DNA from 4 places in the Ensifer sp. ENS10 genome. Region 2 is predicted to be linked to each of the others. Evidence: riboswitches for the same ligand, from Rfam matches in the RefSeq annotation. Region 2 holds a riboswitch; each other region holds the start of a gene.

Region 1 (7,751 bases), on a different contig from region 2:
GTTGTGATGCAGCGCCCGATCGGGGACCGGATAGTTGTCGCCGATGATCGAGTCGGTCAGCTCATGCACGAATCCATCCGGGTCGAAGCCGAAGGTGTTGATGGCATAGGCGACGGCGTCACCGAGGGTTTTGGCGGCCGGGACGCCTTCGTCTTCCTCGTCCACGGTTTCCGTGCTTTGAAGCTGTTTCTTGATCCACTTCTGGAACCGCGCATGCGCGCCGTCCTGGGGCGGCATGCCGGCGACGCCCGCCTTCGGATCGTAGTAGGCGCGTTTAGCCTCCGTCAGGGCGAACTGGCCGAGCAGGAAGAAGGCTTCGCGGGCGCGCGTTGCCGTCCAGTTCGGGTTGCCGCGGCCGGCATTGAGGAAGGCCTTGGCGGATTTCTGCGAGCTCGTCTTGGCGAGCTTGATCAGTTCGTCCTTGATTTCGAACGGGCTGAGATCGGAAATGCTGTCGTAGAATTTTCTGTCCAACATGATCCACACTCCCTGTGATCTATGAAATTGGAACAATGGTCTCGGTTCGCCGGCGCGCCTCAGGCGAGCATGATGACGATGACGAGGCCGAAGATGGTGAGCAGCGTGTTGCCGATGGCGTAGGGCATGCCGTAGCCAAGCGCCGGCACCTTGCTCTTGGCCGCCTCCTGGATCATGCCGAGCGCTGCGGTCGTGGTCCTGACGCCGGCGCAGGCGCCAAACAGGATCGCCGGGTGGAACTTGAAGACATAGTGGCCGATCAGCACCGAGGCGATCATCGGGATGGAGGTTGCAACGACTCCCCAGATGAACAGCGAAATGCCAACCTCCTGGAGGCCTGCGACGAAGCCCGGTCCGGCGCCGATACCGACCACGGCGATGAAGATGTTGAGGCCGAGCGTGTTCAACAGCCACAGCGCCGGCGACGGGATGCGGCCGAAGGCGGGGTAGGTGGTGCGCAGCCAGCCGAGCACGAGACCGGCAAGCAGGGCGCCGCCTGACGTGGATAGCCCGATCGGAATACCGCCGATCGTTATCGTCAGCGCCCCGATCATCGCGCCGATGAACAGACCCCAGCCGAGGAAGGCGATGTCGGTGGTTTCGACCGGGCGATCGGCAAAGCCGAGAGCCTTGATCGCCGCTTCGACGTGCCTCCTGGCGCCGCCGATGGTGACGATGTCGCCACGCTCGACGGTCGTGCCGGGAAGGACCGGGATCTCGACCAGCGAGCGCACGATCTTGCGGGCATAGACGCCGCGCGCCCAATCCATCGTGCTGACTTCGGCGAGTGTCTTTCCGGCCAGCGCCTTGCTGGTCACGTAGACGTCGACGATCTCGGCCTCCGCGTTCAGAAGCTCCTTGTCCTCGACCTCCGTCAGCTTGCTGTCCAGGTTTTCGACGAGCAGGGCGCGCCTGCCCGAGAAGGCGACGACGTCGCCCGGCTGCAGCACGGTGTTGCCATCCGCTTCGATGATCTGATCGCCTCTTCGCAGGCGCTCGACGAAGACGCGAATGCCGGGAAGCAGGTTCTTGACCGGCGTTCCGGTTAGCCCGCTTGCTTCGTCGATCCGATAGGCCCGAAGGCCGAAATCATGATAGGCGCGGGTGATGCCGGGTTCGCTGCTCTCGGTGCCGCCGCCGAGCTTGGCCTCATACTCCTTGCAGGCCGCCGGAAGATCGATGCCGAGAAGTTTTGGGCCAAGCTGGGCGAGGATGATGGCAGAGCCGATCGTGCCCCAGATGTAGGTGACCGCATAGGCAATCGGAATCTGGTCGGCAAAGGTCTTGGCCTGCTCCGGCGTCAGCCCGAGCGAATTGATCTGGTCCGTGGCAACGCCGATCGCAGCCGAGATCGTCTGCGACCCGGCATACATGCCGGCGCCGTAGCCAAGCGGAAGCCCGGCGATCAGCGCGCAGAGATAGGGAACGATGAGGCACAGCACCAGGACAGACAGCGCAAAGGCAATCTGTTTCGGCCCATCGGTGCTCAAGCCGCGCACGAATTGCGGGCCGACACCGTAGCCGACGGCGAACAGGAAGATCAGGAACAAGGTGGACTTCAGATCACCGGAAACCTGGATGCCCAGCTGCCCGATGAGAACACCCGCCAGAAGCGTAGCGGTGACGTTTCCGAGATTGAACCCCGCGACCTTGATGGGCCCGATCAGGAAACCGATGCCGAGGGCGAGGAAGACGGCGACCGGCGGATAGGTCCGAAGCGTCTCGACGAAGAAGTCAATTGGATTCACTGCCATCCCCTGTAGAAAGTTGCGTTGCCATCACTTCATTTCGGGACTTGCGCGGCTAAGTTGATTTTATCGGTGGCTTGTCGATGCCCAATCCTAGCTTTGGCAATTGTCGCTTCGGCTGCTGATTTTCTCAACGGCCTTGGGGTTACGTGAGCGTAACGTACGTTAAATTTCTGGCTTTTGCGGCCAGTGGGGGCTGATGAGCGCTGCGCGGCATCGGTCCGAAAGCGTCGGGTCGGGCGGTCGTGCGAAGGCAAGTTCGGGAGGGCGGCGGCGCGCCGGTCCCGATGAAGGCACACGGTCCCACTACGGCGGATTTCGCCGGCTATTCAACTCTGGCATTGTATTTCTATGTTATCGCATAACGGATGGACATGACGAAACGCCGCATGTCGATGGACCCGGAGCACATGCCCCCGCAGTTGCTTCATCCGCGCGCCGCGAAGCTTGAAGTGACGGGGGCGCTCATCCGTTCGTTTCACGAGCAAGGCCGGCAATTGCGGCCAGTCTTGCGCTCCGCTTCAGATGGCGACGCCTTCGAGTGCTATGATCCGTGTCCTGGCACAGCGCTCACGGATCGCCTTCAGGCGCTGATAGTCCGGCGATTGGTACCAGGAGAGCAAGGCTTGCATGTCCGGGAACTCAAGGATGACGAGCCGGTGCGGTTCCCAGTCGCCTTCAAGCACCCGGGTTGCGCCACCGCGGCCGAGATAACGCCCGCCATAGCGGGCCTCCGTCGCCGGCACCTCTCTTTTGTATTCCTCGAAGGTCGCTGCATCGGTGATATCGACATCGGCGATCAAATAGGCAGCCATGGCAGAGCTCCTTTCCCGACAAGCCAAGGAGCAAGGATACGCCGGTCGTCGCCGTCAGGCGAGACTCTCGCCCGCGGCGGCCGGCAGGGTGACTTAGGATCATTTCCTTGTTGATTGTTGTTATGTTATTTTATAACAGTCGGTACATGACGAAACGCGGCATGTTGATAGATCCCGGCCGCCCAACCCCATCGGTTGTATCCGCTGCCGATTCATGCGAGGAAGAGCGCGATGGTGCTGCGTCCGCGACAATGCGGAAGCGGCTGAAAAGGGAACACGGAACGGACGACCCTGACGGGACCGAAACCGTGGCTGCCCCCGCAACTGTGAGCGGACAGCGCATTCACACCATGTCACTGGCCAAAGGCCGGGAAGACGTGGATGCGCCGCGACCCGCGAGCCAGGAGACCTGCCATCGAACCGATCAACCACAACGGACGGGGTGTTCCGATGGAAAAGAACTGGCTTTCGCGCGACGGTTTTCCGTCACCCTGCCGCTTCGCCATCTCTTGCCGTCAGTCCGGCGGAGAGAGAGAATGGCTGAGCCGACTTCAAGACAGCATAAGATAACGGTCTGCACCGATTGCCGCTTTACCGGCGGCCCCTGCATGCCGGGCGCCGAGCTGATAAAGCGGCTCAACCGCAGCATTGCCGCCCTCGGCGCGCCGCTCGATAGTGATTTCTCGATTGCCGGCACGGTCTGCATGGCGGCATGCACGCGCCCCTGCACCATCGCCTTCCAGGCGACGGGCAAGGCGACCTATCTCTTTGGCGACATTTCGCCGGAAGAGGACATCGACGATCTCGTCCGCTTTGCCGCCACCTATGTGGAGCGCGGCGACGGCATGACGCGGGCTGCCGAACGGCCGCGCGGACTGAAGGGCAAGACGCTCGCCCGCATCCCGGCGGCCATGCTCGTCTCCGAAGACGTTGCGGGCCATTTCCAATGAGTGCGACACGCATGCGCTCAAGCGCGTTTGGTGCGTCGGGGATGGACGCGTGGCGCTGCCGGGGTGGGATCAGACCATGACCTGCACCGCAACAGGAGCCGCCCTTCGCGTTAAGGGGCTTTGCTGGGGGCCGCGCCCGGGGTTGAAGCTGGTCGACGACATGGACTTCGCGATCGAGGCGGGCAGCCGGCTTGCGATCCTCGGGCCGAACGGGGCCGGCAAGACCTCGCTTCTGCGCTGCCTTTACCGGGCGGTGCAGCCGAATGCGGGCCGCATCGAGGTCGACGGCGTCGACCTCTGGTCGACCTCGGCGCGCGAAGCGGCGAAAACGATCGCCGTCGTGCTTCAGGAAATGCCCGGCGATTTTCCCTTCAGCGTGCGCGACGTGGTGATGATGGGCCGCATCCCGCGGCGGGAGGGGCTCAACGGCTGGACGGACACCGACCGTGAGCGCGTGCAGCACGCGCTCTCCCATCTCGATCTCGCCCATCTGGCCGGCCGCCAGTTCTCGACGCTCTCGGGCGGCGAGAAACAGCGGGTGCTGATTGCCCGGGCGCTTGCCCAGGAGCCGCGCATCATCATCCTCGATGAGCCGACCAACCATCTCGACATCCGCCACCAGCTCGAAATCCTCGAGCTCTTGCAGACGCTGAAGCTGACGATCGTATCGACGCTGCACGACATCAATCTCGCCGCCGAATTCGCGACTGACGTGGCGATCGTGACGGCGGGGCGGCTCACCGCCTTTGGCACACCCGACGCGGTGCTGAGCCCGCGGGCGCTGTCCTCCGCCTTCGGTGTCACCGCCACCGCCCACAGCACCGCCGTTGCCGGCACCGCCCGTTTCTCCTTTTCACTTCCTCGGGATCCATTTCATGAAGATCAACATTGCCTCCTCTGCCTTCCTGTTTCTCATCGCCACTGCTGTGCCGGCGCTCGCCTATCCGGTCACCGTCAAGAGCTGCAACCGCGAGGTGACCTTCGATGCCGCGCCGAAGCGGGCGATCGCCAACGACGTCAATCTGGTCGAGATGATGCTGGCGCTGAAACTGCAGGACCACATGGTCGGCTACACCGGCGTTTCCGGCTGGAAGACGCTGGATGAAAAGCTGCGCGAGGGCGTCAAGGAACTGCCGGAGCTTGCGGAGAAATATCCGACCAAGGAAGTGCTCCTCAACGCCGACGCCGATTTCTTCTTCGCCGGCTGGAACTACGGCATGAAGGTCGGCGGCGAGGTGACGCCCGAGACCTTGGCGCCGTTCAAGATCGGCGTCTACGAACTGACCGAATCCTGCATCCATGTCATGGCCAGGGAAAAGCCTACGATGGGCGACATGTTCGTCGATCTCCTCAACCTCGGCCGCATCTTCGGGGTCGAGGATCGCGCCGAGGCGCTGGTCGACGGCTACCGCCGCCAACTGGCCGCGATCACCGAGGCAAATGCCGGCCGCGAAAAGCCGACGCGCGTCTTCGTCTATGATTCCGGCGAAGAAAAGCCCTTCACATCCGGCCGCTTCGGCATCCCGACGGCGATGATCGAGGCGGCCGGTGGCGCCAACATCATGGACGACGTCGACAAGAGCTGGGTGGAGGTCTCCTGGGAGCCGGTGATCGATCGCAATCCGGAGGTCGTGGTGATCGTCAACTACGGCGAGGTGAAGGCCGAGGACAAGATTGCCTTCATGAAGAACAATCCGGCCTTCGCCAATATCGATGCGGTGAAAAACGACCGCTTCGTGGTCCTCGATTATGTCGAGGCGACGCCGGGGCCGCGCAACATCGACGCCATTGCCCGGCTCGCCGAGGTCTTTCACGGCGAAGGCCTGTAACCGATGCTGGCTGAGGATACGTCGCCTGGTCCCGCTACCGTTTCGCGGGTTCTCTCCGTTCGGGCGATCCGCGGCGGGGTCGGGGTGTTCGCGGCGCTGCTTTTGCTTCTTCTGACTGTGACCGTGGGCGTGTCGCTCGGCTCGGCGCCGATCCCGGTAACCACCGTCTGGTCGATCGTCGCCAGCAAGCTCGCGCCCGGCAGCGTCGAGGCCTTCTGGTCGGCGGGGCGCGAAAGCATCGTCTGGGACGTGCGCCTGCCGCGGGTCATGCTGGCGGGGCTTGTCGGCGCCGGATTGGCGCTGACAGGCGCCGTGCTGCAATCGGTCACGCGCAATCCGCTTGCCGATCCGCATCTGCTCGGCGTCTCCTCGGGCGGCGCGCTCGGGGCGATCGTCGCACTGCTCCACACCGGAATGATCCTCGGTCTTCTCACGGTGCCGCTCTTTGCCTTTGGCGGCGCGCTGCTGGCAACCGTGCTGGTCGCTTTCGTTTCCCGCGCTCTAGGCACCAGTGCCGATCGCCTGGTGCTTGCCGGCGTCGCCGTCGCCTTCGTGCTGACGTCGATCGGCAATCTCATGATCTTCCTGGGGGATCCGCGGGCGACGCACACGGTGATCTTCTGGATGCTCGGCGGCCTTGGCCTGGCGCAATGGCCGCATCTCATCTATCCGGCGCTCGTGCTGTCAGTCTCGCTCGGCTGGCTGGTCGTCCGATCGCGGGAAATCAACGCGCTTGCCATGGGCGACGAGACGGCGATGACGCTCGGCATTCCCGTGCGCCGCTTCCGTCTGACGCTCTTCGTCGTCACCGCGCTCCTGACCGGGGTCATGGTGGCCTTTTCCGGAGCGATCGGCTTCGTCGGGCTGATGGTGCCGCATTTCGTGCGGCTCTTTGCCGGCAGCGACAATGTCCGGGTCATCCCGTTCTCGGCCTTCTTTGGCGCCTTGACGCTGATCATGGCCGACCTCGTGGCCCGCGTCATCATGGCGCCGGAGGACATGCCGATCGGCGTCGTTACCGGCATTGTCGGCGGCATCGCCTTTGTTGCCATCCTCACGCGGCGCGCGTAAGGCGTGCATCGACATTGGGCATGCATGGAAATGGGCCGGTCCGCGCCTATGTCTTAGCGCATGTCTCCTTGAATCGAACTCGATTTAAGGACAAAGACATGCAGAAAATCAAAGTGCTACAGCGACCATTGCGCGTCTGATAAGACGCGCGGCGCTGTAGCGCATGCATGGCTGCCCGATCAGGCCTCGAAAGGGGCAGGACCGGCAGAAGAGCGGTGCGAGGGAGCAAATGACGAACGAAGTTGAAATCTGCACGCCGGATGACGTTTTGAGCTTCTGGTTCGGCGAGCTCACCTATGACGACTGGTTCACGATGAGCGGCGAACTGGATAAGGCCTGCATTCGTCGTTTCCAGGCATCGCACCTGGCGCTTGCCCGCGGGGTCAGCGAGATCTGGCGCGCAACGCCGGAGAACCGGCTGGCGGCGATCATCCTGCTCGACCAGATGCCGCGCAACATGTATCGCGGCACGCCGCTTGCCTTCGCGACCGATTGCCTGGCACTGCACGAGGCGAAGCTTGCCGTCGGCATCGGTGCCGACATGGCGATCAAGCCGGAAGCGCGCGCCTTCGTCTATCTGCCGTTCGAGCATTCGGAAAACCTGACCGACCAGACCATGTCGGTGAAGCTTTTCACCGAACTCGGCGATGCCGACTATCTCGACTATGCCATCCGCCACCGCGAGGTGATCGAACAATTCGGCCGCTTCCCGCACCGAAATGCGCTCCTGGCCCGCGTCTCGACAGACGCCGAGCTTGCCTATCTGGCACAGCCCGGCGCCGGCTTCTGACGAAAAATCCGGCGCTGGAGCGCAATTGGCGGCGTCTTTTGCATCTTTCCGCCGTCTTTCGTATTCACACC
Region 2 (7,751 bases):
GCTCTTCCCGGTCTTCAGCAAAGTCTTCATCAAAACCTCCATAACCGAATCCACGCTCCGCAGGGTGCCGAAAAATCGGGCAACCACGGGAACTTCAGCCTCTGCGTGATTTCACCCGGTTCGCTGCAAACCGGGGATGACCCTCAGCCGGGAAATCCGAAGCCAACCAGCAACGCATAAGTCACCGGTTTTGTTCCATCTTCAGGCATCGCGGCTGCTGCGGATCAGCAGCTGCAGATCGGCAGCAGTGACGGCTTTGGCGCATTCGTTCATCCGCCTGTCGGCGTCGAAGGCATCACGCGACACACCAATATTATGCAAGGCATTGCTCATATACAGCCGGAGGTCGGTATACTTTCGCGCGCCGCTCCAGCACAGTCCGCCTCGGGGGCTGGGATTTACGATACATTAACGATACTGTCGGCAATCTCAGAGAATGGCAAAGCGGTATATCTCCACCACAGGGATGATTCTGCGCCTCGCGACCTTTCTAGGTCTGGCTTTCGCGGCGGCGATCGCACGCGCCGGTGAACTGGAGCCCTGGAAGACCAAGTCCAACGCCATCATCGTCGATGCCTATGAGATGAACAGCATCGACTGGGAAACGATGCTTGCGGACAAGCGCATCTCCGGCTTCATCGCCAAGGCCTCCGACGGCCTGCCCGAAAGCTTCTCCTGCACCGGCGACCACAACGGCGACACCTTCAACCACTGCAAGACCATGTGGCGCAAATACGCAGTCAGCCGCGAGCTCTACCAGACCCGACGCATGATCGCCCGCACGCACGGGCTGCTGTGGGGTGCCTACCATCTCGCCCGTCCCGGCAATCCCGTCGACCAAGCAAACCATTTCCTCGACTACGCCGAGCCGCGCGACGACGAGTTGATGGTTCTCGATCTCGAGGGCATCGATGCCGAGAAATACATGTCGCTAGAGGATGCCGCGATCTTCGCCGGCCACGTCAAGACCCGCACCGGACGTTATCCGATCCTCTATACCAACCACATCACGGCCAAATATATCGCCGCGCACCGCGCCAAGCACCGGCTGCTGTCGCGCCTGCCGCTCTGGTACGCGCGCTACAAGCCGGATATCCGCCAGGTCTTCCCGATGGGCAATTGGGAAAGCTATGCGTTGTGGCAGTTCTCGTCCGGCATCAATTGCGGCAAGCGGCGTTGCCCCTACCGGGTGCCGGGGACGCTCGACGATATCGACGTGAATGTCGCTGCAATGTCGCCGCTGGCGCTGAAAGCGATTTGGGCGCAGGGTGCCTTGCTGCCTGAAAAGCCATTGCCGCTCGCCCTCGTCGCTCAAGCCGAGCAAGGGACGGGCATGCACGCGGTCGCACGGGCGACCGCAACGCTTAGCGAGCCGCTGCTTGTCAGCCGTGCCGGTGCCACGAGCGGCGCCGGCAGCGGCGTCGACATGTTGGTGACAGGCTCGATCGACTTCGCTCGCCACGAGCGCGCCCTACAGGTGGCGGTCGCCGCCGATGATGCGGCACAGGGCGGTTGTGGCAGCGCAGTTGCCAATGCCGACACGCTACGGCGCGTTGCAATCAAGCCTGCGCCCTGCAACACGCCCTGATCCTTCAGGCTTCGATCTGGACATCTCCCAGCGGCCGCGAGCAGCAGGCGAGGATGTAGCCCTCGTCGATCTCGTCATCGAGAATACCGCCATTGTGGTTCATCTCGACCTCGCCCGCGACCTTCATCACCCGGCAGGTGCCGCAGATACCGCCCTCGCAGGCAGCGCCGATCCTCACACCATTGGCACGCGCCGTCTGCAGGATCGTTTGGCCGGGTTTCGCCTCGACCTCCTTGCCGCTCATGGTGAAGGCGACCTTGGCCGCCTGAACCTCACCATCATCGCCGGCACCGGCGCGCACGGCGATCTCTTCCGCGGCAGGTGCTGCCGCCGGCTGGAAGCTCTCCTCGTGATAGCGGGCCATGTCGAAGCCGGCTGCCTTCAGCATCTCGCGCACACCGCGCATGAACGGTTCCGGACCGCAGCAGAACACCGTGCGCTCCTGGAAGTCGGGAGCGAGCAACGGTAGCTTGGCACCGTCGATGCGGCCGCGCAGGCCATGCCAGCCGTGACGCGCCTCGTGCCCCTCGACGATGAAGCCGAGGTTCAGCCCGGACATCTGTGTCGCCAGAACCTCGAGCTCCGAGCGAAACAGAAGGTCGTCCGGCCGGCGAGCACAGGAGATGAAGGTGACATCGGTCTCCGGCACGCAGTCGGCCATCCAGCGCGTCATCGACATCATCGGGGTGATGCCGGATCCGGCGGAGATAAACAGGTACTTTTCGCCGGGATGACGGACGAAGCTGAAATCTCCGAGCGGTCCAAAAGCCCGGAGCTTCATGCCCGGCTTCAGGTGATCGAACATCCAGCGGGTGCCGACGCTGTCGGCCTGCGCCTTCACCGTGACGGCAATTGACAGCGGTCGCGATGGCGTCGACGACAGGGTGTAGGTGCGCATGACCGGTTCGTCGGCGACCGGCAATTCGAGGGTGACGAACTGGCCGGGCAGATAACGAAACCAGGCGGGCTTCTCCGCACGGAAGGTGAAGGTCATGACATCGGCGGTTTCGACAACCGCCGATGTGCATTCGAGCATCTGCTGCCGGTCGATCCAGACATGCAGTTCGTCGAAATGATGGAAGGAGGACGCCATCTGCATGTCAGGCGACCTTTGAGAGCGGAGCCGCATCGCCCTGCAGGCGCTGCTCCATGAACTTGCAGTACCATTCGACGAACTGCATCACGCCACCCTCGTGCTCCGGCGAATACGGACCGGGCTCATAGGCCGGCGAGCGGATGCCGAAGGCATTTTCCTCGACGATCTGGCGATCCTGGTCGTTGGTCTCGGTCCAGACATGAGTCAGATCCTCGAGCGTGTAGTCGACACCTTCGACCGCGTCCTTGTGGACCAGCCACTTCGTTGTCACCTGCGTGAGTTCCGGCCCCAGCGGCAACACGCGGAAGGTGATGGCGTGATCCGAAAGCACGTGGTTCCAGGTCGTGGGGTAATGGAACATCAGGAGCGTGCCGATCTGCTTCTGCCTGACATCGGCCGACAGCGCCCTTTTTACGGCGGGCGCACCCGACATGGTGTAGCTTTCGGCATTATCGACCAGCGGCATGCGCGCGGCGCGGAACTGGCCGGTCGGCGACATCCGGAACTCGCTCGGCAGGCCCTCGGCCTCGCACTTCGCCCAATGGGCGGCAATCACCGGATCGTCCTTGGCGCCCTGCACCCCGGTCGCGGTCGGCGCTTCCGGATAGGTCCGGCAGAGTTCGGGGTGATTGGCGGCGCAGTGGTAGCACTCGCGGTTGTTCTCCCAGACGAGCTTCCAGTTGCCCTTTTCGATGATGGTGCTTTCGAAGGCGACCTTGGTCTCTCCCAGCCGGTGCGGCGCGAGGTAGGGGAATGCCAGCTCGCGGAAGGCGGCGAAATCCGCCGGCGTCTCCGACAGGTTGATGAAGATGTAGCCGCCGACCGTTTCGCAATGGATCTGCTTCAGGCTGTGGGCTGCCTTGTCGAAGTCTTCGCCCATCTGGCGTGCGAAGAGCAGCGAGCCGTCGAGCTCGTAGGTCCATTGATGATAGGGACAGACGAGCTTTGCCGAAGAGCCCTTGTGCTGCGTGCAGACGCGGGAGCCGCGGTGGCGGCAGGAGTTGTGGAGCGCGCGGATCGTGCCCTGGCGATCGCGGGTGATGACGACCGGATAGTCGCCGACCTGGACGGTGAAATAGTTGCCGGCCCGCGGGATTTCGCAATCGTGGCCGATGAACAGCCAATCCCGATACCAGATGTTTTCCAGGTCCTGCCGGTAATAGTCGGGGTCGATGTAGAAGGCCCGATCGAGGCTGTAGCCGTCACGCCGGCCCTTCAGCTTGCGAAGCATATCGGTCTTGGTATCCATGTCCTGTCCTCATGCGCCATGTTTCGGAGAGGCAGGACAGGAACCCGCATGGGCGCACGCCCATGCGTTTTAGGCTCCGATCCGGCTGCCCGCCGCAACCCGTTACGGTTATGTCTGTCAAGGCTGGTTTCCGGGCTCAGGAGCCGTCCTTCGAAGGACCAGCCCGGCGCCTTCCCGGACGGAAAACCGTCCAGTGGCCTTTTGCCGAGGCTTTCGCTCCACCACCGTTGCGGGGGCAGCGCCGGGATTTGACCGGCTTCCCAATTCTCCGCCTTCCCCTTTGGAAGACGACACCTTGAGTAAGGATATGTAAGCGCGGAAGGCGCCTCGGCAGGCGCCGGATAGCGACATTCAATTCCAGAATGACGACACGATCGAAACCGCCTTTTGGAAACGGATGCGAGAATTTTTCACTTTATAAACATATAGATAGATCAAAAATTGGGCAGATGCCGTCTTTTGTGACTGACATGACGCAGACACAGGAAGGCTTCGCCCGTTTGCGACATTCCCATGAATGTGCAGGGGCATCTTCCGCGAACGAAAGGAAATCCTTCATTAACCATAAGCCACTAGGCTTGCCGGCGGACGAAGATGTCCGGCAGGCAGATGGCACACTGACGATCATGGCAAAGTTCAGATATTACGACGCTGCGGCCGAGAAGCCGCCGGCGGTCATGCCGAAGACGGCCGTTCACACCGAGTTTCTGCGCACCGGCAGGATCAACCGCCGGCAATGGCTGCCGAGCGAGCGACGGTATCTGAGCTACGAAGAAGTCGCGGACAGGACCGGCAAGAAGCTCGCGACCGCCGGTGACACGACGCACAAGCGGATCAACGGCTTTCATGCCTCGATCCAGTTTCCCAAGCTGATTTTTCACCGCACGCTCGTCGGCAAGCCGCATCTCGGCTATTGCCATGTGACGGCGGCGCGGACGGCGGTCACGCCTTCCAAGGACATCACCTGGTCGTTCTACTTCGCCAATTTCTTCAGCGACCTTGGTGATGAGACGCATTTCTTCGACCGTATCCAGAGCGGCTATTCCCGCATGTATTTCGCGGTCGCGATCGAGCCGAACGCCGAAGACGGACAGATGGTCATCAACCGCAACGTCCGCGACAACGGGCTCCTCTTCCGCACGGACGACCCCAAGGTTGCTCTCAAGAACGTGCTGATGCTGGGTGCCCGGGACTCCGCGCTGCGCCGCATTATCCGCAGTCTCTGAGGCAGCAACCGAACGCCCCCAAAAAAATCGTTCTGTTTTCCCGGCACGTCCGTTAAGGAAGCGTCGGAAAGGAAACGGCATGGCAGAGATCATCGACACAGGCAGGGAACCGGACCGGGCGATCGAACGCGCCTGCGCCGTTCTTGCCGAAGGCGAACCGGTCGCCATTCCCACCGAAACCGTCTATGGCCTTGCCGCCGACGCCACCAATCCCGATGCGATCAGCCGCATCTACGAGATGAAGGGCCGGCCGCGCTTCAATCCGCTGATCTCGCATGTCTCCGACATGGCGATGGCCGAGGCCCATGTGCGCTTCGACCCGATTTCCCGACGCCTGGCGGAAACCTTCTGGCCCGGACCCCTGACGCTGATCTTGCCGCAGCGGCCCGATAGCAGCGTGCATGCGCTGGCCTCGGCCGGCCTCGACACGCTTGGCATCCGCATGCCCGACGGCTTTTCGCGCCGGGTGATCGCCCGCTTCGGGCGGCCGCTCGCAGCGCCCAGCGCCAACACCTCGGGCAAGATCAGCCCGACCAGTGCGGTCCATGTCGATGCGGATCTCGGCGAAAAGCTGAAACTGATCCTCGACGCAGGCCCGGCCGAAATCGGCTTGGAGTCCACGATCATCAAGGTCGATGGCGACGAGATCCGGCTGCTCCGCCCCGGCGGCCTCGATGCCGCAGAAATCGAGCGCCTGCTCGATCGTCCGGTGATCCGACCGGAAACGGCGGGAGCAACGATCGAGGCGCCGGGCATGCTGGCCTCCCACTACGCGCCCGGCGCGGCCGTCAGGCTCGATGTTGCCGATGTGCGTGCGGGCGAGGCCTTGATCCGCTACGGCGGCGGCCGGATCGCCGGCGAGGAACAGGCGGCCATCGTTCTCGATCTCAGCCCGACCGGAAATCTTCACGAAGCGGCAGCCAATCTCTTCGACTACATGAAGCGGGCCGACGCCAGCGGCGCTGCGACGATCGCCTTCGGGCCGATCCCTTCGGAAGGATTGGGAGAAGCGATCATCGACCGGCTGCAGCGTGCGGCGGCGCCGCGAGGGTGAGATCGCGTGCGGCTTCTCCTCCGCACCCCGCCCTCACCGGACGGCCGCGATTGCGGTTATGATCGCAGCCGATAGGAACCGAGGATCGTGTCTTCAGATCGACCGATCCGATAGCGCGCTCAAGCGCAGTGCGAAGGCAGACTCATGACGACCCTTCCCTCTCCTGAACTCATCGCCTCCTTCGTCGAGATCGTCGGCAGCGCCAATGCGCTCACCGCCGAAGCGGACAAGGCGCGCTATCTCGTCGAATCCCGCGGGCTCTTTCGCGGCACGACGCCGATGGTGCTTCGCCCCGGTTCGGTCGACGAAGTCTCTCGCATCATGAAACTCGCCAGCGCGACCCGCACCGCGATCGTACCGCAGGGCGGCAACACCGGCCACGTGGCCGGACAGATCCCGCGGGAAGGCAAAGCGGACATCGTGCTTTCGCTCGAACGGCTGAACCGGATTCGCGACGTGGATCCGGTCGGCAACGTGATCGTCGCGGACGCCGGATGCATTCTCGCCGACATCCAGAAGGCGGCGGACGATCACAATCGCCTGTTCCCGCTGTCGCTCGGATCGGAAGGCTCCGCGCGTATCGGCGGCAATCTCTCCACCAATGCCGGCGGCACGGCGGTGCTCGCCTATGGCAACATGCGCCAGCTCTGCCTCGGCCTCGAGGTCGTGTTGCCAACCGGCGAAATTTGGGACGGGCTGCGCCGGCTGAAGAAGGACAATACCGGCTACGACCTGCGCGACCTCTTCATCGGCGCCGAGGGCACGCTCGGCGTCATCACCGGCGCGGTGCTCAAGCTATTCCCGAAACCGCTTGGACATCAGGTAGCCTTCGCCGGTGTCGGCAGTGTGGAGCATGCGCTCGCTCTCTTCGAAAAGGCCGCCAGCCTTTGCGGGCCGGCGCTGACCGGCTTCGAGCTGATGCCGCGCCTCGGCGTCGAATTCACGACGAAACATATTCCCGGCGTTCGCGACCCGATGGACACCGTCCATCCTTGGTACGCGCTGATCGACATCTCGACCTCGGATTCGGCCGAAAGCGCCGAGCGCATGGTCAACGACCTCCTGGAACAGGGCTTTGCCGCCGGTCTCGTCGAAAACGCCGTGATCGCCGCCAACGAGACGCAAGGCAAGGCGCTGTGGCATATGCGCGAAAGCATGTCGCCGGCGCAGAAACCCGAGGGCGGCTCGATCAAGCACGACGTCTCAGTGCCCGTTTCCAGCATTCCTGCCTTTATGAAGGAGGCGGACGCCGCCGTCATGAAGGCGATCCCAGGCGCGCGCATCTGCTCTTTCGGCCACATGGGCGACGGCAACATCCACTACAACATTTCGCAGCCGGTCGGCGCCGACAAGCAGGCCTTCCTCGATCGCTGGCGCGAGATCAACGCGATCGTGCACGGTATCGTTCTGAGATATAACGGCTCGATCTCGGCCGAACACGGCATAGGCCAGCTGAAGCGCGACGAGCTCGCAGAAATCCGCGCACCGATCGAGATCGAGCTGATGCAACGGATCAAGCACGCCTTCGATCCGGCGGG
Region 3 (7,751 bases), on a different contig from region 2:
GATCTTGCCCAGTTGCCCGCTTGCGACCGCATCGAGGAAATCGCGGTGCCGGAGCGCCTCCACGTAACCGGCGCGCTGGATGCGCGCCTCGTCCAGATCCATCGAGCCGGACATGTCGACGGCCAGGATCAGTTCGACATCGACATCCGTCGACGCGGCGGTCGATGGGCTCGGGCCACCACTCAATGAGAGGATCAACGCCAACACGCTCAACATCGCTTCAACCAGTCATTGCGCGCGGTCAGATTAGAAGAATGTAACACAGGATTGGATTTCGGCGACTATTTGGGTGTAGCTGGCCTTCAACAAAGAGTGATTTGCCGGCGTTAGCCCAAAAGGACGTATGACGGGGGCCAGGGGCCGGAAGGGCGGAATGCTGAAACAGACGGAAAATGCCGAGCTATTTCAAACCGATGGCCTGCAGAAGGCGGCGTTCGGATACTTCCTCGATCACGCCGATCCGGCCACCGGATTGATCGCGGACACGTCGCTGCCGGGCGCGCCGTCGAGTATTGCGGCGACCGGTTTCGGCCTTTCCTGTTATCCCATCGGCGTCGAGCGCGGGTGGATTTCGCGCCGCGAGGCGATCGGGCGGGTGTTGACCACGCTGCGCTTCCTGGCCGAGAGCCCGCAGTCGCGCGACCAGCGGGCGAGCGGCTATCGCGGCTTCTACTATCACTTTCTCGATATGCGGACCGGCGAGCGCACCTGGAGCAGCGAGCTCTCGACCGTCGATACGGCGCTGCTGATCGCCGGATGCCTGACCACCTCCGCTTATTTCTCCGGCGAGGACACGGGGGAATGCGAGATCCGCACGCTCGCCGAAAGGCTCTATGCTCGCGTGGATTGGCGCTGGGCGTTGAACCGCAGTGACACACTGACGATGGGCTGGCGCCCGCCCGGCCGGTTCCTGAAGCATCGCTGGCGCGGGTACAGCGAGGCGCTGCTGCTCTATGTGCTGGCGCTCGGGGCGCCCGATCATGCGATCGAGCCGGAGCACTACGCCGCCTTTACGGAGGGTTACGACTGGATCGCGGCTGACGGCGGGCCCCATCTCCATGCGGCGCCGCTGTTCATCCACCTGTTCCCGCAGGCCTGGCTTGACCTTCGCGGTCTCGGCGATCGGCCGATGCGCGAAAGGGGGACGGATTACTTCGAGAATACCCGGCGCGCCATCGCGCTGCAGCGCGACCATGCGTGGCGAAATCCCGGTGGCTTCGCCGGCTATGGCGAACGCCTCTGGGGGATCAGTGCCTGCCATGCGCCACGCGGCCGGCTGCGCCTCAAGGACGGACGCTGGCAGCGGCTTTTGGGCTACGTCAACCGCGGCGCACCCTTCGGTCCGGATGACGGCACGCTCGTGCCCTGGGCTGCAGCGGCCTGTCTGCCTTTCGATCCGGATGCGTCCCTATCGGCCCTCGGCCATGTCGCGGCCGGCTATCCCGGGCTTCTGAAGGAAGGGCGCTTTCCGGGCGGGTTCAATCCGAGCCTTGCAGGCGAGGGGCCTGCGGGTTGGATCGACGAGCGTGTCGTCGGCCTTGACCAGGGGCTCGTCGTGATGATGATCGAGAATTGGCGGAGCGGCTTCGTCTGGGAGCTGACACGCAGCCTGCCGGCGATCCGGCGCGGTCTTGAGCGCGCGGGATATGAGGGCGGCTGGCTGGCGACGGAGACGGCATGAATTCGAGAAATCACCAGCGGATGGCGCGGACGGTCGAGGGATATCCGCCGCAGGCGCTGGCAGTGGTCGAGCGGTTGCACGCGCAGTTCCCCGACGCCGGTGTCTCGCTCGGGCCGGCGGACAGTGCCTTCAGCGCACCGGCCGCCTTCTGGGCCGCTGGTGGGACCGGGATCGAGCAGAGCCTTGCCTATCAGGACTTTTTCGCAATCGGCATGACGGACCGGATTCGGGCGGCACATCTGATCGCCTTCTACAGCCGCCAGCTGAGTGTGGTTCTCGGCGCGCTCTATCTTGGCGCGGGTCTTCAGGCGCAGATCGCCGGGCTTCGCTTCGAAGAGTGGACCCGCCTTCACCATGATCGGGAAGTTGCCGGCAAGCGTTATCATTTCCGCCTCGGTGTGGCGGAAGGGCCGCAGCATGCCGAAGGCATCAGCGCTTTCGAGCGCGGCTTCACGGCCCATCTGGCGCCGGTCATCGCGGTCCTGAAAAAGCGCACCGGGCTTTCTTCCGGGGCGCAGTGGCGGCTGGCAGCGGATTCCCTTGCCGGAGCGTTCCTGGAGATCGGTCGCGCGATCGGTGACGAGGCGCGCGGCATGGCCGAGGCGCTTGCGATCGTCAAGCGGCGGGGCTCGCGGTTGTTCTCGGAAGAGCTCTGCTACGAGGAGATCTCCGCGGTCGATCCGGCAAGCGGCGCGCAACTGTCGCGCCAATATCGGATCCGTTGCGGCTGTTGCCTCTACTTCCAAACGGAGGGTGGCAGCTTCTGCGATACCTGCGTCCTGCTGGAGCCGGACGATCGCCGCGCGCGGCTGGCCGCGCATCTCATGCAAAACGGCGGGGCCTGAACCCCGCCGTCGTTTGTTCAGGTGCCCATGGGGGGGCGTGATCGGCCGGATCAGTTTGCTCTCGCGAAACGCTCGTTGATGAAGCCGGAGACGACGCCAAGCACGATCCAGAAGGCGAGCGTGGTGGCGAGTGCGGCAACCGCAAACTCGGCGCCGAGCACGGCCGGAACGTTGCTCGTAATATCGACCGGCTGCGGCGCGCCGTAGACGTGCGGCGCGGCGATCAACGCGAGGCCGACGACCTTGGACACGATTTCTTCGCGCAGGACGACGAGATAGAGACCGACTGCGGAGAGGGCGACGGTCGCCAGCCACCAGGTTTGGCGGTCGCCGAGTTCGGCGGCCGGGAAACCCGGCAGTTCCGGCGGCAGGCCGATTGCCGGCAGCATGTGCACGGCAAGCCAGCCGCAGGCGCCCCAGAGCGCGCCGTTCCTAAGCGTGATCGGGTAGCCGATCACCAGGCTGACGCCGGCCAGGAGCAGGCCGAAGCCGGAGCCGGTGACGAGGTTGGCAATGAGTGTGCCGGAGAACCGGCTCATACCGAACATGATGCCGCCTTCCTCGTGTTCGCCCTCATGCGCATAGGCTGGCGTGATCGGCGACAGGGCATCGAGCATGGCGGAAAGCGGTGAGACCGCCTTCAGCGACGAATGCTGGTCATGGCCCTCGGCGGCGGGTTGCGTCGTTCCAGGCTGTGCAGCGGGCTGTTCGGTTGCGGCCGGAGCCTCGCCTTCGAATTCCTCCGCATGCAGGATCAGCGGGGTTACCCGAAATTCCTGGGCGCCGGTCATGAAGACACCGGCAATCAGTCCAGCCACGATCGCGGCCAGAAGCGTTCTGACAATCATCTTGAAGTCCCTCGATAACGGCAAAAGCCACGCGCTGCGGCGTGGTTTGCAAGCCTTCCCGTTCTGCCATGCGGATGGCCGTTGCGCGCCGGACGAAACCGGCATGCACAAACACCGACATCCGGCACAGGCCGGATGCGTTCATGTCCGCAGACACTTCGATGCGGAACGTGAGTTACGTTCCGGAACATCGTCTTAGTGGCAGGGGAAGCCGTAGGAGTGGCGGGTGTCGTGCGCGGTGTCGTGCAGCACGGCCGAATTGGCAAGGCCGGCACCGAAGACGAGGAATGCGCCGATGAAAAGCGCGATGACGCCAGCGGTCAGACGATCGCTGAGGGAGAGCGGAATGCTCGAAACAGTAGACGTAGCCATGACAACCTCCGTGATGGCATCGGGAAATTCCCGGTGTGGGCCCTATGCCCGTATCGAGTGGCAGGTTTCCTGGCTCACGGCGCTGGGCGGGAAGCCCTGGATCAGCCTCGCCTTCCCAGATCGACCACCCTCTCGTGGTCTCTTCCAGTGGCTTCTTCCGGATCGCTCCGGAATGGCAGATCGACGTCGCTCTACAGTCGCGGGGTCGGCCGTGATGTGAATGCCCAGCATGGGTCCATCCGTCACGTTCCCGTTTACTCCCGAAACACGTTCGTGTCCCGGGAACCAATCGATCTCTGATGATTAGGATCGCACCCCTAATATGTCAATTGGACTTGCGCCGCCGCCCGGTCCATCCGCGACAAAATCGCGGATGATCATGCGTTTATAGGCCTCGACGATGCGGTCGCCCTCGGCGCGATCGACCGACACCGCAAGCCGCATGGTGCAATCGCCGAGATGCATGATCAGGAAAGCGGCACTGTCGATGGTTTCGCGCGGGGTTTCGGGCACAAGCCGGGCCCAGACATCGGCAAGCAGTTTTCCGCCGGCGCGGCTTTGCAGAAGATCGATCTCGCGCAGCGCCTTGTCGGCCTGCATTGCCGACCAGATGTCGCGCATGACGGGCTCGGCCAGAAACATGTCGTAGTAGATGTCGAACAGCACGCAGAAGGCGTCGCGCAGTTCTGCGAGCGATGTGACCTTGGCAAGCTCGGCCGCGATGCACTCGTTGCACATGGCATTGTAGCGCTCGGCCAGCGTGCGCACGATCGCCGCCTTGTCGGGGAAGTACTGGTAGAGCGATCCGATCGAAATTCCAGCCTTTTCAGCAACTTCGCTCATGCGCATGGCGTCGCTGCCCTTTTCCTGAATGAGCGCCGTCGCGCAGGCTAGGATCTGTTCGACGCGCTCGCGGCTGCGTTTCTGGCTGGGTGTCCGGCGCAGGGCGGTTTCGTCTTCGGCGGGAACCGCGGATGGGCTTGTTTCTGAAATCATGAGTGATGCTCACATTTTGGCTTGACTCTTAAAATACGAGGATTTATCACATTTGCAAATGTGAGAGATGCTCATGTTTGTTGATGAACCTTAGGAGGAAACGATGTCTCAGAAAGTCACACTGGTTTTGGGCGGTACCGGCAAGACGGGGCGGCGGGTGGCTGAGCGCCTTCAAGAGCGGGGTGTTGCGGTGCGCATCGGCGCCCGCTCGGCATCACCGTCCTTTGACTGGACGGACGAGGCGACCTGGGCGCCTGTGCTCGAAAATGTCGATCGCATCTATGTCTGCTACCAGCCCGATCTGGCGGTGCCCGGCTCTGTTGAGACCATCCGCAAGTTCGCAAGCCTTGCCGTGGGCGCCGGCATCAGGCGGCTGGTGCTCTTGTCGGGGCGCGGCGAGGACGAGGCGGAAGCGGCCGAGCGCGAATTGCAGGCCTCCGGCGCTGACTGGACGATCGTTCGGGGGAGCTGGTTCTTCGAAAACTTCAACGAAGGCTTCCTGGCCGAGGGGGTCTCAAGCGGTTCGGTCTTCCTGCCCGTGGATACAGTCACCGAGCCTTTCGTCAGCTGCGACGACATCGCTGACGTCGCGGTTGAAGCGCTTCTCGACGATGATCATGTCGGCAAGGTCTATTCTCTGACCGGCCCGCGGCTGATGACCTTTGCTGAAGCCGTGGCCGAGATCGCTGCCGCGGCCAAACGCCCGATCTCCTATCAGGCCGTGCCGGTTGGCGACTTCGCCGCGCAATTGCAGGCTGACGGTGTGCCTGATGACTATGTCGAACTCATCCGCTATCTCTTCACCTCGGTGCTCGACGGGCGCAATTCGAGTGTGACGTCTGACGTCGAGCGCGTGCTTGGGCGGCGGCCGCGCGACTTTGCAACCTACGCCCGCGAGACCGCAGCAACTGGTGTCTGGAGTATTGCCGCATGATCCCGCTGATCCCCGCTCTGGCGTTTGCCGCCGCGATCGGTTCCGGCCTGATGGCCGGGTTGTTCTTCATCTTTTCGGTCTGCATCATGCAAGCCTTGTCGCGGCTGCCGCCGGAGCAGGGGATCGCCGCGATGAACGCCATCAACGTCGTCATCCAGAACCCGATCTTCCTCAGCGCCTTCATGGGCACGGCGCTGCTTGGCCTGGCGCTGATTGTCGTCGCGTTCATTTCGGGCGGCGAGGGCCGATGGCTGCTGGCCGCGGGCGGCCTGGTCTATGTCGTCGGCGTGCTTCTGGTGACGATCGTCTTCAACGTGCCGATGAACGACGCGCTTGCGGCCGCTGCACCCGGGCAGGCCGCGACCGATCTGTGGCTTGGGCGCTATCTCACCGATTGGGTCTGGTGGAACCACGTGCGCACCTTCGCCTCGATCGGTTCGCTGGCGCTCTTCATCCTCGGTTTCGCCCGCACGTGACAAAAAGCACCGGCAAGGCGGTCAATCCTTGCCGGTGCACCCTTCTGAGGTCTCGTCACCTCGGGCGGTCAGCGCTTGGGGATGCGCGCGTCGTACTGCTGTTCAAGCTCAGCAAACTTGCTCCAGAAGGCTGCAGGCTGCTCTCCTTCCAAAAGGTCGCGCAACAGGTCGAGATGCACGTGCCAGCCGGCGGAGAAGCTCGTCATGATGCCGCGGTTGGCGATCCGGGTATGGGTGACGATCAGCAGCACCTTGTCGCCGCGCGGGCTGAGTTCGAAGCGGACCTCGGAGGGCGTATCCGTGCCTTCGTCCCAGCTCACATGAGGATTTTGACGTCAAGATCGATCATCAATACATAGCGTTCTTTCTCCCATTTCTTGCAAACCCGTGGTCTGAGCCAGCATGCATGAGCCGGCGCGCATCCGTCGCCGGATCCAACTCACATTCGGTCGCCGTTATGTTCGACAGCACCACTATCCCGCTTGCGTAGCGGCAAGGCTCAGGAGAACGGAACCATTCTATAGGGCGGCATTTTAAGCCAAACTGCGACGAGGTTCGTTCACCGGATCCACCAGGATTGATCAGCCCTGGTGGATTTCTGGATTCGCTAAGGGCCGCCGTTAGGCGGTCTTCATCACAACGCCTTCAATGGTGACGCCTGCGGTAACGTATCTCCAAAGTGCGATCAGCAGTTTGCGCGCTAGTGCGACGATCGCGGTTTTCTTCAAACGTCCACCATTTGACTGGACCCGATCCACAAACCAGCGGCTGAGCACCGATCCCGGCTGGTTGCGCAGCCATAACCAGGCCAGCTGAATCATTGTCGTGCGCAATCGGGGATTGCCTGTTTTGGAAATGCCTTGTTCCTGATCGATGGTTCCGCTCTGCCAAGGGGTGGGTGCTAAGCCTGCGTAGGCAGCCACCTGTCGCCGATTGTCGAAATGCCGGTATAGCCCCTCGCTCCAGAGAATGGTGGCAAACTCAGCTCCAACACCCCTGATGGCCAGCAGCATTGCCGCCGGTGTTCCATGCGCAGAGCCTTCATGTACAGATAGCAAGGAATTCCGCTCGCTCTCCACCGCAGCGATCTGTTCAAGCAACAACTCAAGCCGATCGAGTTCACGCATTATTTGTGACTTGATATGCACCGGCAACGCGCGTCCGTCTCCGGTCTGGAGATCTTCGAGCCGATTGCGCCGGTTCTTATGCAGAGGTTCGTACCCGCTGACACCCTGGGCGAAGAGCAACCCCTTGATGCGGTTGACATGCCTCACCCGTTCCGCAATGAGCACTTTGCGCTCCCGGCAGATGCGGCGCCGATCTTCATCCTCGTGACTCGGCGCCTTTACCATCGCGCATACCCGCGGCTCACCGCGCTTGAACGCGAGGAGTGCCCGGACCAGTGCTTGGCCATCAATCCTGTCGGTCTTTGCGCGCCGGCGCCGACGTGACGTCGCGATCGATGCCGCGTCGACAACGTAGCTCTCGATCCCGCTTGCTTCCAACACACGGTGTATCCAAAAACCGTCCAACCCCGCCTCCTGAATCGTGACGATCGGAAACGTTCTTCCCGTTCGCAGCCGCGCCTTTTCCTGTATC
Region 4 (7,751 bases), on a different contig from region 2:
CGCCGCCGGCAAGAGCTATTGGGAAATCGCCACTATCCTCGGCATTTCCGAACGCACTGTGCGCTTCTTCATGACCAATGCGAGGCGCAAGCTGAATGTCGTCTCCAACACGCAAGCGGTCGCCCAGGCCGTCCGCCATGCGCTGATCCCCACCGTTTGACGCAGCTCGCGCCAATGCCCTCCCAAAACCCCTCGAAATCTAGTGGGAAATATCGCTGATTTAAACTGTCACTACCGACAGTTACGCGACCGCCGCCAGCCTGACAGCATCCGCCCATCCCAAGACAAGGATGGAGAAAAAGATGATCAGGATCCTGAACGGAAAGACCCGAGCACAGCACCCGCAGGCCGTCGACGACATGTTCCGGCTGCGCAAGCGGGTCTTCCACGATTTCCTGAAATGGGACGTTCAGACGGACGGCGCATGGGAAATCGACAACTACGACACGGCGAACCCGCTCTATGTGCTGTCCTACGCTCCCGACGGCCGGCTGCGTGGCTCGCTGAGGCTGCTGCCGACGCTCGGTCCCAACATGTTGGACGATACCTTCCCGATCCTGCTCGGCGACAATCCGGAAATCCGCAGCGCCTCGGTGTGGGAATCGAGCCGCTTCTGCATTGAGCCTGAGATTTCGCAGGACCGCGCCTCCAATCAGGTGACGATCGCCGCCGCCGAGTTGATGTGCGGTGTCGGCGAACTCGGTCTCGCCTCCGGCATCAGCCACATCGTCACGGTCACCGACGTGTTCCTGGAGCGCATGTTCCGCCGCATGGGATGCCCGGGCGAGCGCATTGCCGAACCCCATCGCATCGGCTCGGTCTTCGCCGTTGCCGTCGCCTGGGAAGTGACTAACGACCTGCTTCAGCGCATGAAGGCCATTGCCGCCATCGAAGGCACCGTTCTCGAACGCCCGATGTCGCTCGAAACCGCCCGCGCCGCTTGAATGCCATCGCCGGCCGGAGCCGTTAACGCAAACCGCCGCTTGTCGTTGCACGATCACCGACAAGCTCTATGATGGAGGTGAAACAGGAATTGCCGCTGGCAGCCGCCCATATCAGAAGGCCGGCATCATGCGGCATCAGGAAGAGACTTCGCCCGTGTTCCCGCGCTTGAAACACGTCGCTGTGGTGCTTGTGCCGCTGGCCCTGGTCGGTGCCGATCCTTCGCTGGCATCGACCGTGTGCGACCGGCTGAATACCCGGCTTGCGCAACTGCCCGACATGGTCGCCACCACTGCGGATGCCCGGGACTATGCCAGCGCCATCTCACGACAGAATATCGAGCTGCGCCGGGCGAAGAACGACCGCCGCCGCGCGGGCTGCGGTGGCGGCAGCGTCGTCACCTTCGATGGCGGCGACCCCGACAGCTGCGGGGAGCTCGACAGCCTCATCGCCGAGATGGAAGACAATCTGCGCATGCTGAAGTCGGAGCGCGAGCAGATCGTCGCCGGCGGCAGCGAAGACAGCCGCCGCCGCATCCTTGCCGCGCTTGAAATCAACGGCTGCTACAGCGACAGCGAGGAGTTCGCCAGCGTCGAGCCCGAAGAGCCCGAAACGCACCGCAACATCATTGCCGACCTGCCACCTGAGGACGCCTACGGGCCGATGCTCGGGCATAACGAAGACAGTTATGCGCCGCAGGATGGCTATTACCGCGGAACGCTCAGGACCATGTGCGTGCGCACCTGCGACGGCGCCTTCTTCCCGATCTCCTCGGATGCGACGCCGGCCGACTTCCCGCGTGACGAACAGGCCTGCCGGGCGCGCTGCCCTGGCGCCGAAACGGAACTCTACTTCCACGATATCAACACGGAAGAGAGCGAACAGATGGTCTCGGCCGTGACCGGGCTACCCTATACCGAAATGCCCAATGCGTTTGCCTATCGCACCCGCGGCATCAGCAAGCCTGGCATGTGCGGCTGCCAGATACCGCAGACTGCCGCAACCTCGCCGAAGACGACCGGCACCAAGATCGGCGACGATCAGTCGTCCATCGTCGTGATCGAAACCAAGAAACCGGCGGACACCACGACCGCCAAGGCGCCGGCCGAGGAGCGGCCCTACGACCCGTCCAAGAGCAAGGTGCGCGTCGTCGGCCCGACCTTCCTGCCGCAGGAAGAAACCTCGATCGACCTGAAGCACCCGAAGGGACCGGCCTATCAACCGGTCCAGAACTGATCCTGGCGCCGCCTTAAAGCCCGTCGCGATCTTTTAGATTCGCTCATTGCACTTTAAGTTTTTGATACTTCGCACGTCGTTATCGCAAAACCGCTGCGCACTTTTGCGAGACGGGTTTTAGGAACTCTCGCCGCAGTTCCCCCAGCCTTCCTCAAACACCAGCTCTTCCAGCGGCAGGCGTTGCCGCCATCCCTTCACCGCCAGTTCGGGCTGCTGGTAAAGGCGATCGACATAACCGAGGCAGAGCCAGGCGACGATCTCGATATGATCGGGAATGCCGAGGATCGCCTTGATCTCGGCCTCGTGAAAGATGCTGACCCAGCCGACGCCAACTCCTTCGGCGCGGGCCGCAAGCCACAGGTTTTGCACGGCGCAAACCGTCGAATAGACATCCATCTGCGGATTGTGCGTGCGGCCGAGAACGACGGCGCCGCCGCGCGTGCGGTCACAGGTGACGCAAATGCTGAGCGGTGCCTTGCGAATGCCTTCGAGTTTCAGCGAGCGGTATTTGGTCTGCTGCTCTGCCTCGAACATCAGCGCCGCCTCATCATTGGCGCGGCGAAACGCCTGCCAGACGCGCTCGCGCGTTTCTGCCCCCCGCACCAGTACGAAATTCCAGGGCTGCATGAAGCCAACCGACGGTGCACTGTGCGCCGCCGTAAGCAGGCGTTTCACCAGATCGTCGGGAAGAGGCTCTGCCAAGAATTCGTCGCGCACGTCGCGGCGTGTTTCGATAGCGCGGTAGACAGCCTCCCGCTCATCCAGCGAGAAGGCACCGGCAGCCGCAAGGCCGCCCTTCGGTTCAGTCAGCATCGTTCGATCCCCAACAATGCGAAAACCTCCCGCCGTCCGCGCGGGGTTCGGTCTATCTCGCCAGGCCGGTCTTCTGACTTCGGTTCAACCGGTCGCCTCACCTTCCCAGATCGATTTAAGATCCAGTGGCAAAACCTTGAATCAATTCAAGGCACTTGTAGAGGCGACCGTCCCCGTCACAGCGTTGGGCACGTTCCGGAATGACACCGGATTCCCGATTCTCCCGCTTGCGCGGGCACCTGACGGCGTCATAAGGGCACAGCCACCAGCGAAAGACAAGCGCCCGTCAGAGCGGGATGAGGAAAAGTGCACGCAGTTTTCCGCCCGCATTCCGCTCTAACTTCTAAGGACCGATCACGTTTATGATTTTGGATCGATCCGACCCAAAATCTTCGTGATCTAGAGCGGCGCCACCGGATGGGGCGAACCGTCATAGCCGCCCCAGACCGATTGGTCGAAGCAGATCACCGATCCGGTCATCAGCCCGGATTCCGCCGAAGACAGGTAGGCGCAGGCTCGCGCCACCTCGGCCGGATCGACGAGCCTGCCGAAGGGTTGGCTGGCGGCCGCCTTTTCGAGCCAATCCGCGGCAGCGCCGTGAAATTCGCGCTGGATGCGGTCCTCGCCTTCGGAAGCCATCCAGCCGATATTCAGGCCGTTGACGCGGATGCGGTTGCGCAGAAGCGCATAGGCAGTGTTCTTGGTCAGCGTCTCCAGAGCGCCTTTCGACGAGCAATAGGCCGCAATGAAGGGCTGCCCGGCCATTGCCGACATCGAGCCGATATTGACGATGGTGCCTTCCGTTCGCTCGCGCCGCATCACCTTCACCGTCTCCTGCATCAGGAAGAACGGCGCCCGCACATTGATGGCGAACATCCGGTCGAAGAGTTCCGGTGTCGTGTCCAGGATCGTGCCGCGATCGGTGATGGCGGCGGCATTGACCAGCGCATCGACCCGACCGAATTCCGCATCGCAGGCGGCAACGACCTTGCGCGCGTCGTCCACCTTTTCAAGATCGGCCTCGACATAGACCACTTTCGCGCCGCTTGCCTTGCCGATTTCTTCGGCCTTCGCCTTTCCCTTGGCGGTATTGCGTCCACAAATGACGATACCCGCCGCACCGCGTTCGGCGAATAGACCGGCGATCGTTGCGCCCAGCCCTTGCGTGCCGCCGGTGACGATGGCGATCTTGCCTTGCATCTGTCCGTTCATCGAGTTCCTCCCTCGCAGATGATCGTGTGAAACAGCTACGGCTCCCGAGCGAAACGCACCGGGAGCCTGTCAATTGTGAGACTGACCCGTCAGCTCAGCTTGCGCTTCGCCTGCGCGTCGAGTGCCGACTGAAAATCCTGCTCGCTCGTTCCTGCGGCCAGTGCCTCGCGCATCAACTGCGCCTGGGTCTTCGGCGCCAGCCCGCCAAGCGGCGGATCGCGGTCGAGATTGGTTGGGAAGGAATAGCCCTCGGCGCAGGACGCGATGGCATTGGCCGCTTCCGCTTCGGTCAGCTTGCCCTTCGCCAGCAACGCCTTCAAGGCCGGATAGAGCGTCGCGCTCATCGTCAGCCGATCGACCGTTTCCATCGCCCGGCCAAAGGCCGAGGACACCTGCAGCAGGTTCGCCACGCGGCGGATGTCGGTGGAGCGGTTGTTGCCGGCGGCGTGGAAGAGCGCCGGATTGAAGAAGACCACATCGCCCTTCTCGAGCGGAAGCTGGACATGATGCTCGTCGAAATAGGCCCGGAACTCCGGCCGATTGAGCGCCAGATAACCCGGCACATAGGTCTGGCTATAGGGCAAAAACAGGGTCGGCCCGCTTTCAAGCGGCATGTCGCAATGGGCGACCGCCCCTTGCAGGGTCAGCACCGGCGAAAGCTTGTGAACATGGAGAGGGTACTGCTCGATCACCGCGGCGGTCTGGAAGCCGAGATGGTAGTCCCGGTGCGCCGATTGTGCCGCGCCGCCCGGATTGACGCGGTTCACCTGCGCCGTCATCTGGTAATTCGGCCCAAGCCAGGCTTCGCTGACAAGCGCAATGATGGCATTGCCGTAGTAGGCGGCAAAATTCGCCGGCGCCTTCAGGCAGTGCTTTTCCAGCGAGTTCCAGATGCGATCATTGGCGCCAGGCTTGGCGAAGTGGTCGCCGCCGCCGCTGTTGCTGCGATGCTGCTCCTCGATGATCTCGTCGAAGACGGTGCTCGCGACATCCACCGCGGCGGTGTCGGCAAAGGCGCGCTTGAAGACCGCCACACCGGGGCCGGTCGCCAGCGCCTCACAGATTTCGGCAAGCACCGCCCGCCGCGTTTCTGCATTGCCGCAGGCGGCAATCAGCTCGACGCTATTGTAGATCAATACGTTCTGGTCGCAGCTTGAAGCATAGGGATAGTCGGCCAGGTTGGTCCGACGCTCGACTTCCGCGCGGAACGCTTCGATATCGCAGGCCGCTTCGGTGAGCCAGACACGCTCGATCCGCTGCCTCGCACTGTTGTCGGTCTTCATCCCGTTTCCTCCTCCGGAACATCTTGATGGACACGACTATAGGCGGCGGCAAAACATGATATAGAGCAAGAATCCATCAAAAATCCATCAGGAGAGCAGCGGCGATGGCCCATCCGTTTCTGGTCAAGGACATTGCCTTTCAGGCCGGCCTCAGTACCGCGACGGTCGATCGCGTGCTCAACGAGCGCCCGGGCGTTCGCCGCCAGACCATCGCCAGGGTTCGCGCGGCCATCGAGGAGCTGGAGAAGCAGCAGGCGGGGCTCGACATTCAGGGCCGCAAGTTCGCGATCGATATCGTCATGGAGGCGCCGGAGCGCTTTACCGATGCGGTCCGGCGAGCCTTCGAAAGCGAGGCCATCACGCTGGCGCCGACGATCTTTCGCTGCCGTTTTCACTTCGCCGAGACCATGCGCCCGCAGGACATCGCGCAACTGCTCGACCGCATCCGCCTGCGCGGAACCGACGGGCTGGTATTGAAGGCGCCGGATGTGCCCGAGATCGTCGGCGCCGTCGCACGCTTCGAGACAGGCGGTATTCCCGTCGTGACGCTGGTGACCGACCTTCCCAACTCCCAGCGCACCGCCTATGCGGGCGCCGACAACCGGGCGGCCGGAGAAACGGCTGCCTATCTGATTGGCGAACGCTTTGCAGGTGCCGCGGCCACGGTCCTCGTGACGCTATCCAGCGGCCGCTTCCGCGGCGAGGAAGAGCGGGAGATCGGCTTCCGCCGAGTGCTGCGTCAGCACTATCCGACAATCAGGATCGTCGAGATCAGCGAGGGGCATGGTCGCGATAGCGAAACCGGCGCGCTGGCGGACGCAGCGCTCGCCGCCAACCCCGACATCAATGCCGCCTATTCGATCGGCGGCGGCAACCGCTCGGTGCTGGCAGCCTTCGATCGCCTCAACCGCAACTGCGCGCTCTACATCGCCCATGATCTCGACGATGACAATCTGGCGCTGCTGCGCGCGCGGCGCATTCATTTCGTCCTGCATCACGACCTGAAGACCGACGCGCGCACGGCCTTCCGCACCATCATGCTTTACGGCCGCGTGCCGTCCGCCGCAGTCGGCCCTCAGCTTTCGGCCGTGGTGGTCATCACGCCCTATAACGTACCGGAGTAGAAAAATCGCCCAGGCCGCTTGGCCCGGCGGTTGGCTGCTCGCCGGTGGTTTCACCCGGCAGCACCGTATCGTCAGCGGTCTCGACGCGGTTGCGGCCACGTCGCTTGGCAAGATAGAGCGCCTCATCTGCCGCCAGCAGCAAGGCACGCGCGGTCAAACCATGGCGCGGCGCGAAGGCGATGCCGGCGCTGCCGCCGACGACCAGCAGCTGGCCGTTGAACCCAACTGGTGTCTGCGCATCGGCGACAAGACCGGCCGCAAGCCCACGGGCTTCGGCCTCGCTGCAATCGCCGAGGATGATTGCGAACTCGTCGCCGCCGAGCCGTGCCACAGTACCCTTGGGTCCGGCGCGGTTTCGGAAACGCTCGGCCATAGCGACAAGAACAGCGTCGCCGGCCGCATGACCATAGCGGTCGTTGACCGCCTTGAACGCGTCGAGGTCGGCATAGACGAGCGTGAACGGGTGCGTCTTTGCCTTCAACAGCGCCGCCGCCAGCATGTCGTCGAAGCCGCTGCGATTCAGCAGCCCCGTCAGCCGATCGTGCTTGGCGAGGTGCCGGTTGAGTGCCTCGCTCTGCTGCAAGGCGGCAAAGAGCGTCGAGAAGCGGAAGGCAACGAACGCCATCAGCAGCGCTGCGACGATTGCCATCACGATGACGCTCGGCAGCAACTCGGCGCGCACGAACCCGCCAGGCGATTGCGGCATCCAAGCCGCCACCAGACAGGAGGCGTCAGAACAGCGGCCGACCGATGTGTAGACGCTGCCCTTCGGCCGCTCGGTCAATGGCACGAAAGCAAGACCCCGGACGCCCAAACGCGTCGCGATCTCTCGCGTCATCTTGGCCGTCACCGGTCGCACCGAAACCATGAGCACCGGCGCCCGGCGCTCCGCTGGAACGGCCAGCGTTTCCGGGATGACCGCCTGCACCACGGCGACGCTCATGCGCCCGTCGATCTCGCGCAAGTCCACGGCGTGGATCCCGGGTACGGACGGCATCAGCGATTGCGGGTCGGGCGTCACGACATCGAGCACGTAGGAGCCGGGGTTGTTTCTGAGCACGTTATCGTAGCGGCGTTTGGCCTCGTCGAGCAGGTCATCGACCTCTTCGAGCGGGACACGGGCCGTCTCGCTCGGCACGGC

What was found. Region 2 has a riboswitch for cobalamin ahead of IB265_RS04035 (aromatic ring-hydroxylating dioxygenase subunit alpha). Riboswitches for the same ligand answer to the same signal wherever they lie in the genome.
Region 1: another riboswitch for cobalamin. It lies ahead of IB265_RS09095 (DUF1636 domain-containing protein); the one in region 2 lies ahead of IB265_RS04035 (aromatic ring-hydroxylating dioxygenase subunit alpha).
Region 3: another riboswitch for cobalamin. It lies ahead of IB265_RS11520 (CbtB-domain containing protein); the one in region 2 lies ahead of IB265_RS04035 (aromatic ring-hydroxylating dioxygenase subunit alpha).
Region 4: another riboswitch for cobalamin. It lies ahead of bluB (5,6-dimethylbenzimidazole synthase); the one in region 2 lies ahead of IB265_RS04035 (aromatic ring-hydroxylating dioxygenase subunit alpha).

Annotation. Positions count from the first base shown of each region.
Region 1 is NZ_JACVAS010000002.1:441,509-449,259, reverse strand. It holds gene IB265_RS09110 (bifunctional aspartate transaminase/aspartate 4-decarboxylase) at 1-477, opposite strand, end outside; gene aspT (aspartate-alanine antiporter) at 537-2,225, opposite strand; gene IB265_RS09100 (DUF1330 domain-containing protein) at 2,747-3,040, opposite strand; cobalamin riboswitch at 3,256-3,472, shown strand; gene IB265_RS09095 (DUF1636 domain-containing protein) at 3,577-3,990, shown strand; gene IB265_RS37720 (ABC transporter ATP-binding protein) at 4,151-5,095, shown strand; gene IB265_RS09085 (ABC transporter substrate-binding protein) at 5,022-5,819, shown strand; gene IB265_RS09080 (iron ABC transporter permease) at 5,823-6,890, shown strand; gene IB265_RS09075 (DUF924 family protein) at 7,120-7,680, shown strand.
Region 2 is NZ_JACVAS010000001.1:836,050-843,800, reverse strand. It holds gene IB265_RS04050 (BA14K family protein) at 1-30, opposite strand, end outside; gene IB265_RS37290 (hypothetical protein) at 202-333, opposite strand; gene IB265_RS04045 (glycoside hydrolase family 25 protein) at 437-1,588, shown strand; gene IB265_RS04040 (hybrid-cluster NAD(P)-dependent oxidoreductase) at 1,593-2,687, opposite strand; gene IB265_RS04035 (aromatic ring-hydroxylating dioxygenase subunit alpha) at 2,689-3,933, opposite strand; cobalamin riboswitch at 4,037-4,246, opposite strand; gene IB265_RS04030 (DUF6656 family protein) at 4,560-5,159, shown strand; gene IB265_RS04025 (L-threonylcarbamoyladenylate synthase) at 5,239-6,213, shown strand; gene IB265_RS04020 (FAD-binding oxidoreductase) at 6,358-7,751, shown strand, end outside.
Region 3 is NZ_JACVAS010000002.1:940,842-948,592, reverse strand. It holds gene IB265_RS11540 (DUF1194 domain-containing protein) at 1-216, opposite strand, end outside; gene IB265_RS11535 (glucoamylase family protein) at 374-1,681, shown strand; gene IB265_RS11530 ((2Fe-2S)-binding protein) at 1,678-2,526, shown strand; gene IB265_RS11525 (CbtA family protein) at 2,577-3,374, opposite strand; gene IB265_RS11520 (CbtB-domain containing protein) at 3,570-3,746, opposite strand; cobalamin riboswitch at 3,788-4,051, opposite strand; gene IB265_RS11515 (TetR/AcrR family transcriptional regulator) at 4,050-4,742, opposite strand; gene IB265_RS11510 (NAD(P)H-binding protein) at 4,846-5,676, shown strand; gene IB265_RS11505 (DUF1772 domain-containing protein) at 5,673-6,152, shown strand; gene IB265_RS11500 (SRPBCC domain-containing protein) at 6,221-6,472, opposite strand; gene IB265_RS11495 (IS110 family transposase) at 6,773-7,751, opposite strand, start outside.
Region 4 is NZ_JACVAS010000002.1:193,557-201,307, forward strand. It holds gene IB265_RS07875 (LuxR C-terminal-related transcriptional regulator) at 1-160, shown strand, start outside; gene IB265_RS07880 (acyl-homoserine-lactone synthase) at 303-944, shown strand; gene IB265_RS07885 (DUF2865 domain-containing protein) at 1,072-2,178, shown strand; gene bluB (5,6-dimethylbenzimidazole synthase) at 2,296-2,991, opposite strand; cobalamin riboswitch at 3,037-3,249, opposite strand; gene IB265_RS07895 (SDR family oxidoreductase) at 3,391-4,203, opposite strand; gene IB265_RS07900 (phytanoyl-CoA dioxygenase family protein) at 4,293-5,486, opposite strand; gene IB265_RS07905 (LacI family DNA-binding transcriptional regulator) at 5,591-6,610, shown strand; gene IB265_RS07910 (GGDEF domain-containing protein) at 6,585-7,751, opposite strand, start outside.